Regions from separate parts of the Streptomyces sp. NPDC088730 genome, predicted to be linked through region 2. Evidence: riboswitches for the same ligand, from Rfam matches in the RefSeq annotation. Region 2 holds a riboswitch; the other holds the start of a gene.
The links. A riboswitch is a leader RNA that binds a small molecule or an ion and turns the genes downstream of it on or off. The one in region 2 is predicted to bind cyclic di-AMP.
Positions count from the first base shown of each region.

Region 1 (4,905 bases), on a different contig from region 2:
TGCTCCGGGAAATCTGGGAGTGGTGCGCGGTACCGTCCGCGGCCCTGAGCGCACCGGGCAGGAGAGCAAAGGTGGGGAAGCGGGAGCAGCGGCGGGGGAGGCGCACCTACGAGGTCCGGAACCGCCGGCTCGTCCGGGTACTGCCCGGGGTGATGCTCGTCGGCGGGTTGCTGTTCGACTTCTTCACCCCGCCCGCCTTCACCGCCGTACCGCTGTTCGCCGCGGCCCCGCTGATCGCCGCGCCGTTCTTCTCGCGGGCCGGCACGATCCGGGTCGGGGCCGGTGCGCTGCTGTGCGTGGCCGCGCTGCGGCTCCACAGCGGAACGCTGATCCGGGTCGTGCCGTTCATCGAGCTGCTCACCGTCCTCACCGTCTCGGTCCTCGCGGTCTTCATCAACGGGGTCGTACGGCGCAGCAACGAGCAGCTGGCCTCCGCCCGGGTCATCGCGGCGACCGCCATGCGCGCGGTGCTGCCGACACCGTCCGACCGGATCGGCGGGCTGTACGTGGCCGCGCGGTACGAGGCGGCGCAGGCGGACGAGTTCGTCGGCGGTGACCTGTTCTCGGTCACGGACACCCCGTACGGGGTACGGCTGGTGGTCGGGGACGTGCGCGGCAAGGGCCTGGACGCGGTGGAGGCGGTGGCGGTGATCATCGGGGCGTTCCGGGAGGCCGCCGAGCAGGAGCGGTCACTGGAGGGGGTGGCCCAGCGGCTGGAGCGTGCGCTGGCGCGGGAATCGAGCAGGCGCGGCGGGCTCGACGCGGTGGAGGGTTTCGTCACCGCCGCGCTGGCGGAGATCCCGCAGGGCTCCAGCAGGGTGCGCGTCGTCAACCGCGGCCATCCCGAACCGCTGCTGCTGCACTCGGACGGGGCGCTGGAGCAGCTGCGGCCCACGCTGCCCGCGCTGCCCCTGGGGATGGACCTGGGTGTGTGGCCGGACCGCTCCGACGAGTGGGAGCTGCCCGCCGGGTCGACGCTGCTCCTTTATACGGACGGCCTCTCCGAGGCCCGTGATGCCGACGGGGTCTTCTACGACCCGGCCGAGCGGCTGCGCGGACGGATCTTCCCGGGGCCCGAGGAGCTGCTGTCGGCGCTGACCGATGACGTACGGCTGCACACCGGTGGGGTGACGACCGACGACATGGCCCTGCTCGCGGTCGTGCGCCCGACCGAGGGGCAGCCGGACCGGCGTACGACCGTGAAGATCGTGGGCCTGGACGGCGGAGCCGGGTGAAGGCGGGTGAAGCCGGTGAAGGCGAGGGGCCGGACGCGGGGGAGTGCGGATGGATGTGGGGGAGAGGCGCGGTCGATGCCACCGTGCGTAACCGTAAGGAATCCCTCCGCATAACATTTGACGCAACGTCAGAAAACGGCTAACGGTTGAGGGTTGTTCAACTCGCCCGATTCCACCCGGTTGTGTCCCGTAAAGTCCAGGCCAAGGATCGGAACGATCAGTGGGAACGGCTTGGAATCGGGCCCGTGTGTCTATTAACGTTCGATAACGCAGCGCGGTTGTCCCAGCCGCCGTCAGTGGCGGCACCGTGCGCGAGCGCCGAATTCCGCAAGGGAACCGGGGAACCACCTACATGGGGTGAATCGGGCATCTCTGTCTCGTTGAGAGGCGGAGGGACCCGTAGGAGACCTTCCTGCTCCGAACCCGTCAGCTAACCCGGTAGGCGAGAAGGAAGGAAAGGAGCGCGCCCCAGTGGCGTCCAACAAGCCTGCCCCCGAAGCCCCCTCCTGGTTCGCACCCGAACACGGAAACGACTTTGGACCCGGGCCCGGTGCCGCTTACGGCGCCAACCACGGAACCGCTTACGGAACCGGTCACGGGGCCGACTACGGAACCGCTTACGGAACCGATCGGGGCAGCGAGTTCGGGAGTGAGTTCGGCACCGGCCTCCGCGCCGAGGAGGCCGAATCCGGCAGGGCGTGGGAGGAATGGAACCCCACGGAGGAGTCCATCCGCCCCGTGCGCGGCAAGCACCGCGTCGCCAAGCAGCGCAACGGCCTCGCCCGCAGCTCCACCGTTCTCGGCGTCGGTGTCATCGCCGCCGTCGGCGCGGGTGGCATGGCCTCCGCCCAGAGCAAGCCGCCCGTGTCTATCTCTCTTCCCGACGCCATCTCCGACAAACTTCCCGAGGCCAAGTCCCTTCCTGGCGTCGGCGCGTTGTTCTCGGGTGAGTCCGAGGCGGAGAAGGCCGAGGTCGTGACCGCCGCCGCCCCGCTGACGACGGCCGGCATCACCACCACAGAGGCCGAGCAGGGCACGACGGACGCCGGCGAGGCGCTCCGCGCCCGCATCCTCCAGCAGGCCGAGCAGCAGCAGGACTCCGCCGACGCCGAGGCCAGGGCGGCCGAGGAGAAGGCCGCGGCGGAGAAGGCGGCCGCAGAGGCGAAGAAGCAGCAGGACGCGGCGGAGGCCAAGGCCGCCGCCGCTAAGAAGAAGGCCGCGGAGGAGGCGAAGAAGAAGGCGGAAGCGGTACGGCTCGCGAAGCTCGCCGCCAGCTACGCCATCCCCACCTCCTCGTACACGATCACCTCGACCTTCGGCGAGGCCGGTTCGATGTGGTCCTCCGGCTACCACACGGGCCTCGACTTCGCGGCGCCGACCGGTACCCCGATCAAGGCCATCCACAGCGGCACCATCAAGTCCGCCGGCTGGTCCGGCGCGTACGGCTACCGCACGGTCCTGGAGCTTGAGGACGGCACGGAGCTGTGGTTCTGCCACCAGTCCTCGATCGGCGTCGGCGTCGGCCAGCAGGTCACCACCGGGGACACCATCGGACGCGTGGGCGCGACCGGCAACGTGACCGGCCCGCACCTCCACCTTGAGGTCCACACCCCGGACGGCACCGGCATCGATCCGATGCCGTGGCTGCGCGCCCGTGGCCTGACGGTCTGAGCCCACCGAAGTCCGTGTCCACGGAACCCCGGCAGTCCTGACGCTCACCCCCCGACGTCAGGGCTGCCGGTCCCGGCTCCTGGCCGGTCCTGATAGTTCTGCTGGTCTTGCCCGTTCTGCTGGTCCTGCTGGTCCTGCCGGTTCTGGCTGGGGCATACGGGTGTAGCTGTAGCGGCCATGGAATAGCGCGTGCCGTGCGGTGGGTTGCTCCATCCATGACTTCTCTTCACAAGCTCGGTTCCTCCGGCCTCCAGGTCTCCACGCTCTCCCTCGGCGGCAACGTCTTCGGCTGGACCGCCGACGAGGCGCAGTCCTTCGCCGTCCTCGACGCGTACACGGCGGGCGGGGGCAACTTCGTGGACACGGCCGACACGTACTCCTCCTGGATCCCCGGCAACGTGGGCGGCGAGTCGGAGACCCTCATCGGTAAGTGGTTCGCCGCTCGGGGCAACCGCTCCGACGTCGTCCTGGCCACCAAGGTCGGCTCCCACCCCGAGTACAAGGGGCTCGCCGCCGCCACCATCAGGGCCGGGGCCGAGGAGTCGCTGCGCCGGCTCGGTACGGACTACATCGACCTCTACTACACGCACCACGACGACGAGACCGTCCCCGTCGAGGAGATCATCACCGCTCTCGACCAGCTGGTGAAGGAGGGCAAGGTCCGCGAGATCGCCGCCTCCAACATCAGCCCGGCGCGGCTCCGCGCCTCGCTGGACTTCTCCGAGCGCGAGGGCCTGGCCCGCTACGTGGCGCTCCAGCCGCACTACAACCTCGTCTCGCGTGACACCTACGAGGGCGAGCTCCAGGACCTGAGCGCCGAGGCCGGACTGGCCGCAGTCCCGTACTCCGCCCTCGCCTCCGGATTCCTGACCGGCAAGTACCGTGCCGGTCAGACCGTGGACAGCGCCCGCGCCGGTGGCGCCGCCCAGCACCTGGAGACGGAGCGCGGCCAGAAGGTCCTCACCGCGCTCGACACGATCGCGCGGGAGCGGGACGCCGAGATCGCCACGGTGGCGCTGGCCTGGCTGGCCTCCCGGCCGACCGTGGTCTCCCCGATCGCCTCCGCCCGAACGGTCGAACAGCTTCCCGCGCTGCTGGCCGTCGACGATCTGCGGCTGACGGACCAGGAGCTGACCGCGCTCACCGAGGCGTCCGCCTAGGACTGCGGCCCGCCGCCGTACTGCTGCTGTCCGTGCGGCTGCTGCCCGTACTGCTGTTGTCCGTACTGCGGCGGGCTGTAGGGCTGCGGGTTGTAGGGCTGTTGCGCGTACGGGTATGCGGGGTACGGCTGTTGACCGTAGGGGGCCGGGCCCGGGTGCGGGGCGGGGCCGCCGTACGGCTGGTACGGGCTGTACCCCGGGTACGCGCCGGGCCCGGCCCCGTACGGCTGGTGCGCCCGGCGCGTGTGCCGGTGGCGCAGGCGGCCCGTCGCCTGCGCCGCGTACGCCAGGGCGGGTCCGGCGACCTCTCGGCGCTGCCACAGGTGGTGCAGCAGCTCCAGCTCGCGTTCGGCCAGATCCGGGCCGGCCGTGCCACGACGGGCCTGCCGGCGCAGAAACGCCAGTGACGTCGCGAACGACTCGTACTCGGCGACCGCACGCGCCGCCGCCTTCCCCCTGGCCTTGCCCTCGGCCTTCGCCTGTGCGCGCACCACGCCGTTGACCTGAGCGGTGACGTGGGCGTGGGCGGCGACCGGGGCCGGTAGGTGGCCCTGGAGGCCGTACGGGCTGTACGGGCCGCTCCCCGCCGCCGTCGCCTGCCACCGCCGTGCCGTGTCCCTGGCCATGCCGCGGGCCCGCATCGACGACAGGGCGAGCGGCTCCGTGGGGGAGAGCCAGCCGGCCGCGGCGTAGGCGGGCAGTTCGATGGCCAGGGTGCGCAGCTCGCGCTGCCGGGACCAGATCGCCAGCCAGGTCACCAGACCGAAGGCGGGCACCATGAACACGCCGTACACCACGTAGAAGCCGTACGGGCCGAACGTCGCGGAGCCGTTCCACAG
Region 1 is NZ_JBIVLK010000002.1:21,750-26,654, reverse strand. It holds gene ACIP89_RS06985 (PP2C family protein-serine/threonine phosphatase) at 72-1,235, shown strand; cyclic di-AMP (ydaO/yuaA leader) riboswitch at 1,542-1,695, shown strand; gene ACIP89_RS06980 (M23 family metallopeptidase) at 1,707-2,906, shown strand; gene ACIP89_RS06975 (aldo/keto reductase) at 3,122-4,066, shown strand; gene ACIP89_RS06970 (PrsW family intramembrane metalloprotease) at 4,063-4,905, opposite strand, start outside.
Region 1: linked by a shared signal. The riboswitch ahead of ACIP89_RS06980 (M23 family metallopeptidase) and the one ahead of ACIP89_RS15530 (transglycosylase family protein) in region 2 are both predicted to bind cyclic di-AMP.

Region 2 (4,905 bases):
CTTCTTCAGCGTGTGGTAGACCTCGGCGCCCCAGCGCAGGGCCTCGGAGAAGGACTCCGCGCCGATCGGGGCGATCATGAACTCCTGGATGTCCACGTTGGAGTCGGCGTGCGACCCACCGTTGAGGATGTTCATCATCGGGACGGGCAGCAGGTGCGCGTTCGGGCCACCGAGGTAGCGGAACAGCGGCAGGTCCGAGGCCTCGGACGCGGCGTGCGCGACGGCGAGCGAGACGCCGAGGATGGCGTTGGCGCCGAGCGAGCCCTTGTTCTCCGTGGCGTCCAGGTCGAACATGGCCTGGTCGATCAGCCGCTGCTCGGTCGCGTCGTAGCCGACGAGCTCCGGGCCGATCTGCTCGATCACGGCGAGGACCGCCTTCTCGACGCCCTTCCCGTGGTAGCGGTTGGGGTCACCGTCGCGAAGCTCAATGGCCTCGAACGCACCGGTGGAGGCTCCGGACGGAACGGCAGCACGGCCCGTGCTGCCGTCGTCGAGGCCAACCTCGACCTCGACCGTGGGGTTGCCCCGGGAGTCGAGGATTTCCCGGGCTACGACGACGTCGATGGACGGCACGAGGCATCTCCTTCTGGGATATGACGCAGGTGGTGCAGGGTCGCTTTGGCCTTGCGACAAGAGCCTAACCGGCTCGGCCGTATCAGTCGGCCGCCCGCCCGTCCCCTGGGACGAAAAAGGACCCAAGAGCGGTGATAGCGGGATGAAAGGCCAGAAATTTACTGACCAGTAACGACAACAGTTGAACGGTCGGCAGGCAATCCACCGGCCACCGGGCCGCCGGACGGGCGACCGACGGACCCCGGCCCGGCACGCGTGGGGGGAAGACGCGAACCGGGCCGGGGAGATCGGCGAGGAGAGTGCCGGACTACTTCACCAGGTGGAGCTGCTGACCCGGGAAGATCATGTCGGCGTCCTTGACGATGTCCTTGTTGAGCTTGAACAGCTTCTGCCAGCCGCCCTTGACCTTGTGCTCGGCCGCGATCTTGCTCAGCGAGTCGCCGGTGACGACCTTGTACTCGCCGTCACCCTTCTTGACCTTCTCGCCGGTCGGGGTGGTCACGGTCTTCTTCTCGGCCTCGGGGGCGGTCGAGCGGTCCGAGCGGTTGGTGGCCGGGGCCTCGGTGCGCTCGGCCTTCTTCGGCTCGGCCTGCTGCGCCGGAGCGGACTCCTGCTTGGGAGCGGCCTCCGCCTTGGGGGCGCTGGAGCCGGTGTCGACGCCCGGGTCGACACCGTCGTTGCTCAGGTTGCCGGCACCGGCGCAGGACCAGGCGCCCGGTCCCTGCATGTCGAGGAGCTTCTCGGCGACCGCGATCTGCTGGGCCTTGCTGGCCAGGTCGGCACGGGGCGCGTACTGCGTACCGCCGGCGGCGGCCCAGCTGGACTGCGAGAACTGCAGGCCGCCGTAGTAGCCGTTGCCGGTGTTGATGGACCAGTTGCCGCCGGACTCGCACTGGGCGACCGCGTCCCACGTGGAGACGGAGGCGGCGGAGGCGCCGGTGGCACCCATCAGGGGCACGGCGATGGCGGCACCGGTCACACCGGCGAGCGTGGCGATACGGACGGCCTTGGACGGGCGGCGGTGCTTGTTGCCCTTGCTGTTGAGCAGCATCGAGACTTCTCCTCACCGACGCCTGCGAGGTGAGCTGTCGGGTTCGGGCCAAGTGAGTTGCCCGGTCGCACGTCCTAGCGCACGACTTAACCCCAAGCCGGTCCTGATGCGTCTTGCGACGATCGGGCCCGGCACTTACCTGGGTCCCCCGCTCCTGCCTACGGCGCTTTACGCGTCTGTTCCCTTCGACCGACGGCAGGATTCGGCGTGACGGTCGACGGGGCCCGCGGTGCGAGCGGTTCTGACCGTAAACACACCCAACCCCTACATTCAAAGAAGGACATACCGGATAAACAGCCCTTAATTGCATAGGATTAACACCTGTTTGCGCAGGTCGGAGCGGATGCGGGAGGACCTCCCGGACAAGACGCGCCGGTTCACGCGAAGAGACCCATGTCTCACTTAGTCAAAAGTGGGACATAGGCCTCTTAAGTACCCCAGGTTCGAGGTGTCTTCAGCTGTTGATCAGACCGTTTTCACGGCGGCTTCCACGCCTGCTTCCACCACCGTCCGCGCCCGGCGGTCTCAGCCGGTCTTCACGCCGAGATCGAGGTGCTGGCCAGGGAGGATGAGGTCGGGGTCGGAGCCGACGGCCGCCTTGTTGGCCTCGTACAGCCCGGTCCAGCCGCCGGGCAGCTCCTGCGCGTCGGCGATCGCCCAGAGGCTGTCGCCGGGCCGGACGGTGTACGTGCCGTCGGCGGCCGGCGCGCCCGTGCCGCGTCCGTCCGCGTCCCCGCGCGAGGCGTGCCGACCCGCGTCCCGGCCGTCACCGGTCCGCTCCGGGGCCGGCGCGCCGCGGTGCCTGCCGCCCGCCTCCGCGGCCGGGGAGGACCCGTCCGGGCCGCCGGCCCGGTCACCCGCGCCGGAGGAGCCGGCCGCCGGGGGCGTGGCGTCCGGGGAGGCCGAGGCATCCGGCCCACCGCCCTTGCCCGCCGGGTCCGACGCGGCGTCGTCCGACGGGGTCTTCGCGGTGTCCCCGGCCGCGCCGTCCGCCGGGTCCGCGCTCTCCGACGGATCGGCCGTCGCGGCCGGGTCCGCACCCTCGGCCGGGTCCGCGCTCCCGGCCGGGTCCGCGGACGGGGTGGCGGCCGGATCGACGCCCGGGTCGACACCCGGCAGGGAGCCCTCCGGGGTGAGGCCGGAGATGACGGCGCAACTGGGCCACGCCTTCGGCCCCTGATCACCCAGCACCTTCTCCGCCACGGCGATCTGCTGCGAGCGGCTGGCGAGGTCCGCACGCGGGGCGTACGCCTCGCCGCCGTAGGACTTCCAGACCTCCTGCGAGAACTGCAGGCCGCCGTAGAAGCCGTTACCGAGGTCGGCACTCCACATGCCGCCGCTCTCGCACTCCGCGACCCGGTCCCAGGTCGAGGCGTCGGCGGCGTGCGCACCGGCCGCGCCGAGCAGCGGGATGGCGATGGCCGAGCCGGTCACGCCTGCGGCGACGATGATCGCGGGTGCCTGCCGAGGGCGACGGTGTCTGCCGTTCGCGGAGCCCATGGGAATGCCTTCCGTGTGACTGACGAGGTGACTGGTGAGTCGAACGGTGAACCTAGCGGGACTCGAACGTGTGTCACAAGTCGATGCAGCGGAGATCACGCCGAAGTCACAGAGTTGACAGAGTGTCACTTTGCTTGCCGGTGAACCCGGGGGTGAACTCCACCGGAAGCGTCCGCAGTCCGCGCATGATGAGCCCGCCGCGCCAGCGCAAATCGGCAGCTTCACCCGCAAGTCGCAGGTCCGGAAGGCGTTTCAGCAACGTGGCGAGCGCGGCCTGTCCCTCCAGCCGGGCGAGCGGTGCTCCCAGGCAGTAGTGGATGCCGTGCCCGTAGCCGAGGTGCTGGTTGTCACGCCGCGCGAGGTCCAGCGTGCCGGGAGCGTCGAACCGCTCGGGGTCCCGGTCCGCGGCGGCGAGCACCACGAGCACGGGGTCCCCCTCCGCGATCCGCTGCCCGCCGATCGTCAGCGCCTCGGTGGCGAAACGCCAGGTCGCCAGCTCCACCGGACCGTCGAACCGCAGCAGTTCCTCGACACCGGTGGCCAGCAGCTCCGTCTCGCCCGCCGCCAGGGAACGCTGGAGCCGTTCGCGCTGCTCCGGATGGCCCAGCAGGGTGTGGACGCCGTTGCCGATGAGGTTGACGGTCGTTTCGAAGCCCGCGAACAGGAGGATGAAGGCCATCGCGGCGGCCTCGTTCTCGGTCAGGTGCTCGCCGTCGTCACTCGCCCGGATCAGGCCCGAGATCAGGTCGTCCCCGGGGTTCTCGCGCTTGCGGTGGATGAGTTCGAGCAGATATCCGCGCATCTTCTTCACGGAACGTGCCACCCCGCCCCTGGGGCCGCCGCCGTGGCGGATCATCATGCCCGCCCAGTCCCGGAAGTCGTCCTGGTCCTCGGGCGGGACGCCCAGCAGGTCGCAGATCGCGTAGATGGGGAGGGGGAAGGCGAACTCGTGGATGAGGTCCGCCTGCCCCTTCTCGACGAAGGAGTCGATGAGGCGGTCCGTCAGCTCCTGCACGCGCGGCGCGAACTCCGCGATGCGCCGGGGCGTGAACGCCTTCGACACGAGACGCCTCAGCCGGGTGTGGTCGGGCGGGTCGATGTTCAGCAGATGCGTCATCAGCTCCGCCTTGCGCTCGCCCGGGATGCCCGTGCGGCCCTTGGCGTGCGCCGGTCCGGCGTGGTGTGCGGGGTTCTTGGAGAGCCGGGTGTCGGCGAGGGCCTGCCTGGCGTCGGCGTACCGGGTGACGAGCCAGGCGTCGACCCCGCTGGGCAGCGTGGTGCGGTGCACCGGGCTGTGCTCGCGCAGCCAGGCGTACGCGGGGTACGGGTCGGTGGCGAACTCCCAGGTGAAGAGTTCCGGGGCGGGCGGCACGGCGTCGGCCGGGTGGGCGGGGCAGGTGTCGGCGGGGCTGTCGTTCACCCCCCGACGTTATCCGCTGCCCGGTGCCGCTATCCGTTGCCCTCCGCCGCCCTGATGGCGTCCCGGTAGGCGCGGCCCGCCGCGCGCAGGGCGGCCTCCGGGTCGGTGCCGTCCTCCTGGGCGCGGACGGCCAGGGCGAGGAGCCGGTAGCCGATGCCGTCGCCCTCGGGGAGGGGCACGTCGAGTGCGGCGGTGCGGGCGCGGCCGGCCAGCTTCGCGGCGAGCGCGAGGGCGGGCTGGCCGAGCGGTACCCCGTCGGTGACGGACTCGCGCTGCTTCTCGACCGCCTTGGTCCGCAGCCAGTGCGCGTGGACGTCCTCCGGGGTCTCGGCGGTCTCGTCGCCGAAGACGTGCGGGTGGC
Region 2 is NZ_JBIVLK010000004.1:94,372-99,276, forward strand. It holds gene eno (phosphopyruvate hydratase) at 1-573, opposite strand, end outside; gene ACIP89_RS15530 (transglycosylase family protein) at 881-1,624, opposite strand; cyclic di-AMP (ydaO/yuaA leader) riboswitch at 1,629-1,800, opposite strand; gene ACIP89_RS15535 (transglycosylase family protein) at 2,150-3,124, opposite strand; gene ACIP89_RS15540 (cytochrome P450) at 3,231-4,544, opposite strand; gene ACIP89_RS15545 (nucleoside triphosphate pyrophosphohydrolase) at 4,574-4,905, opposite strand, start outside.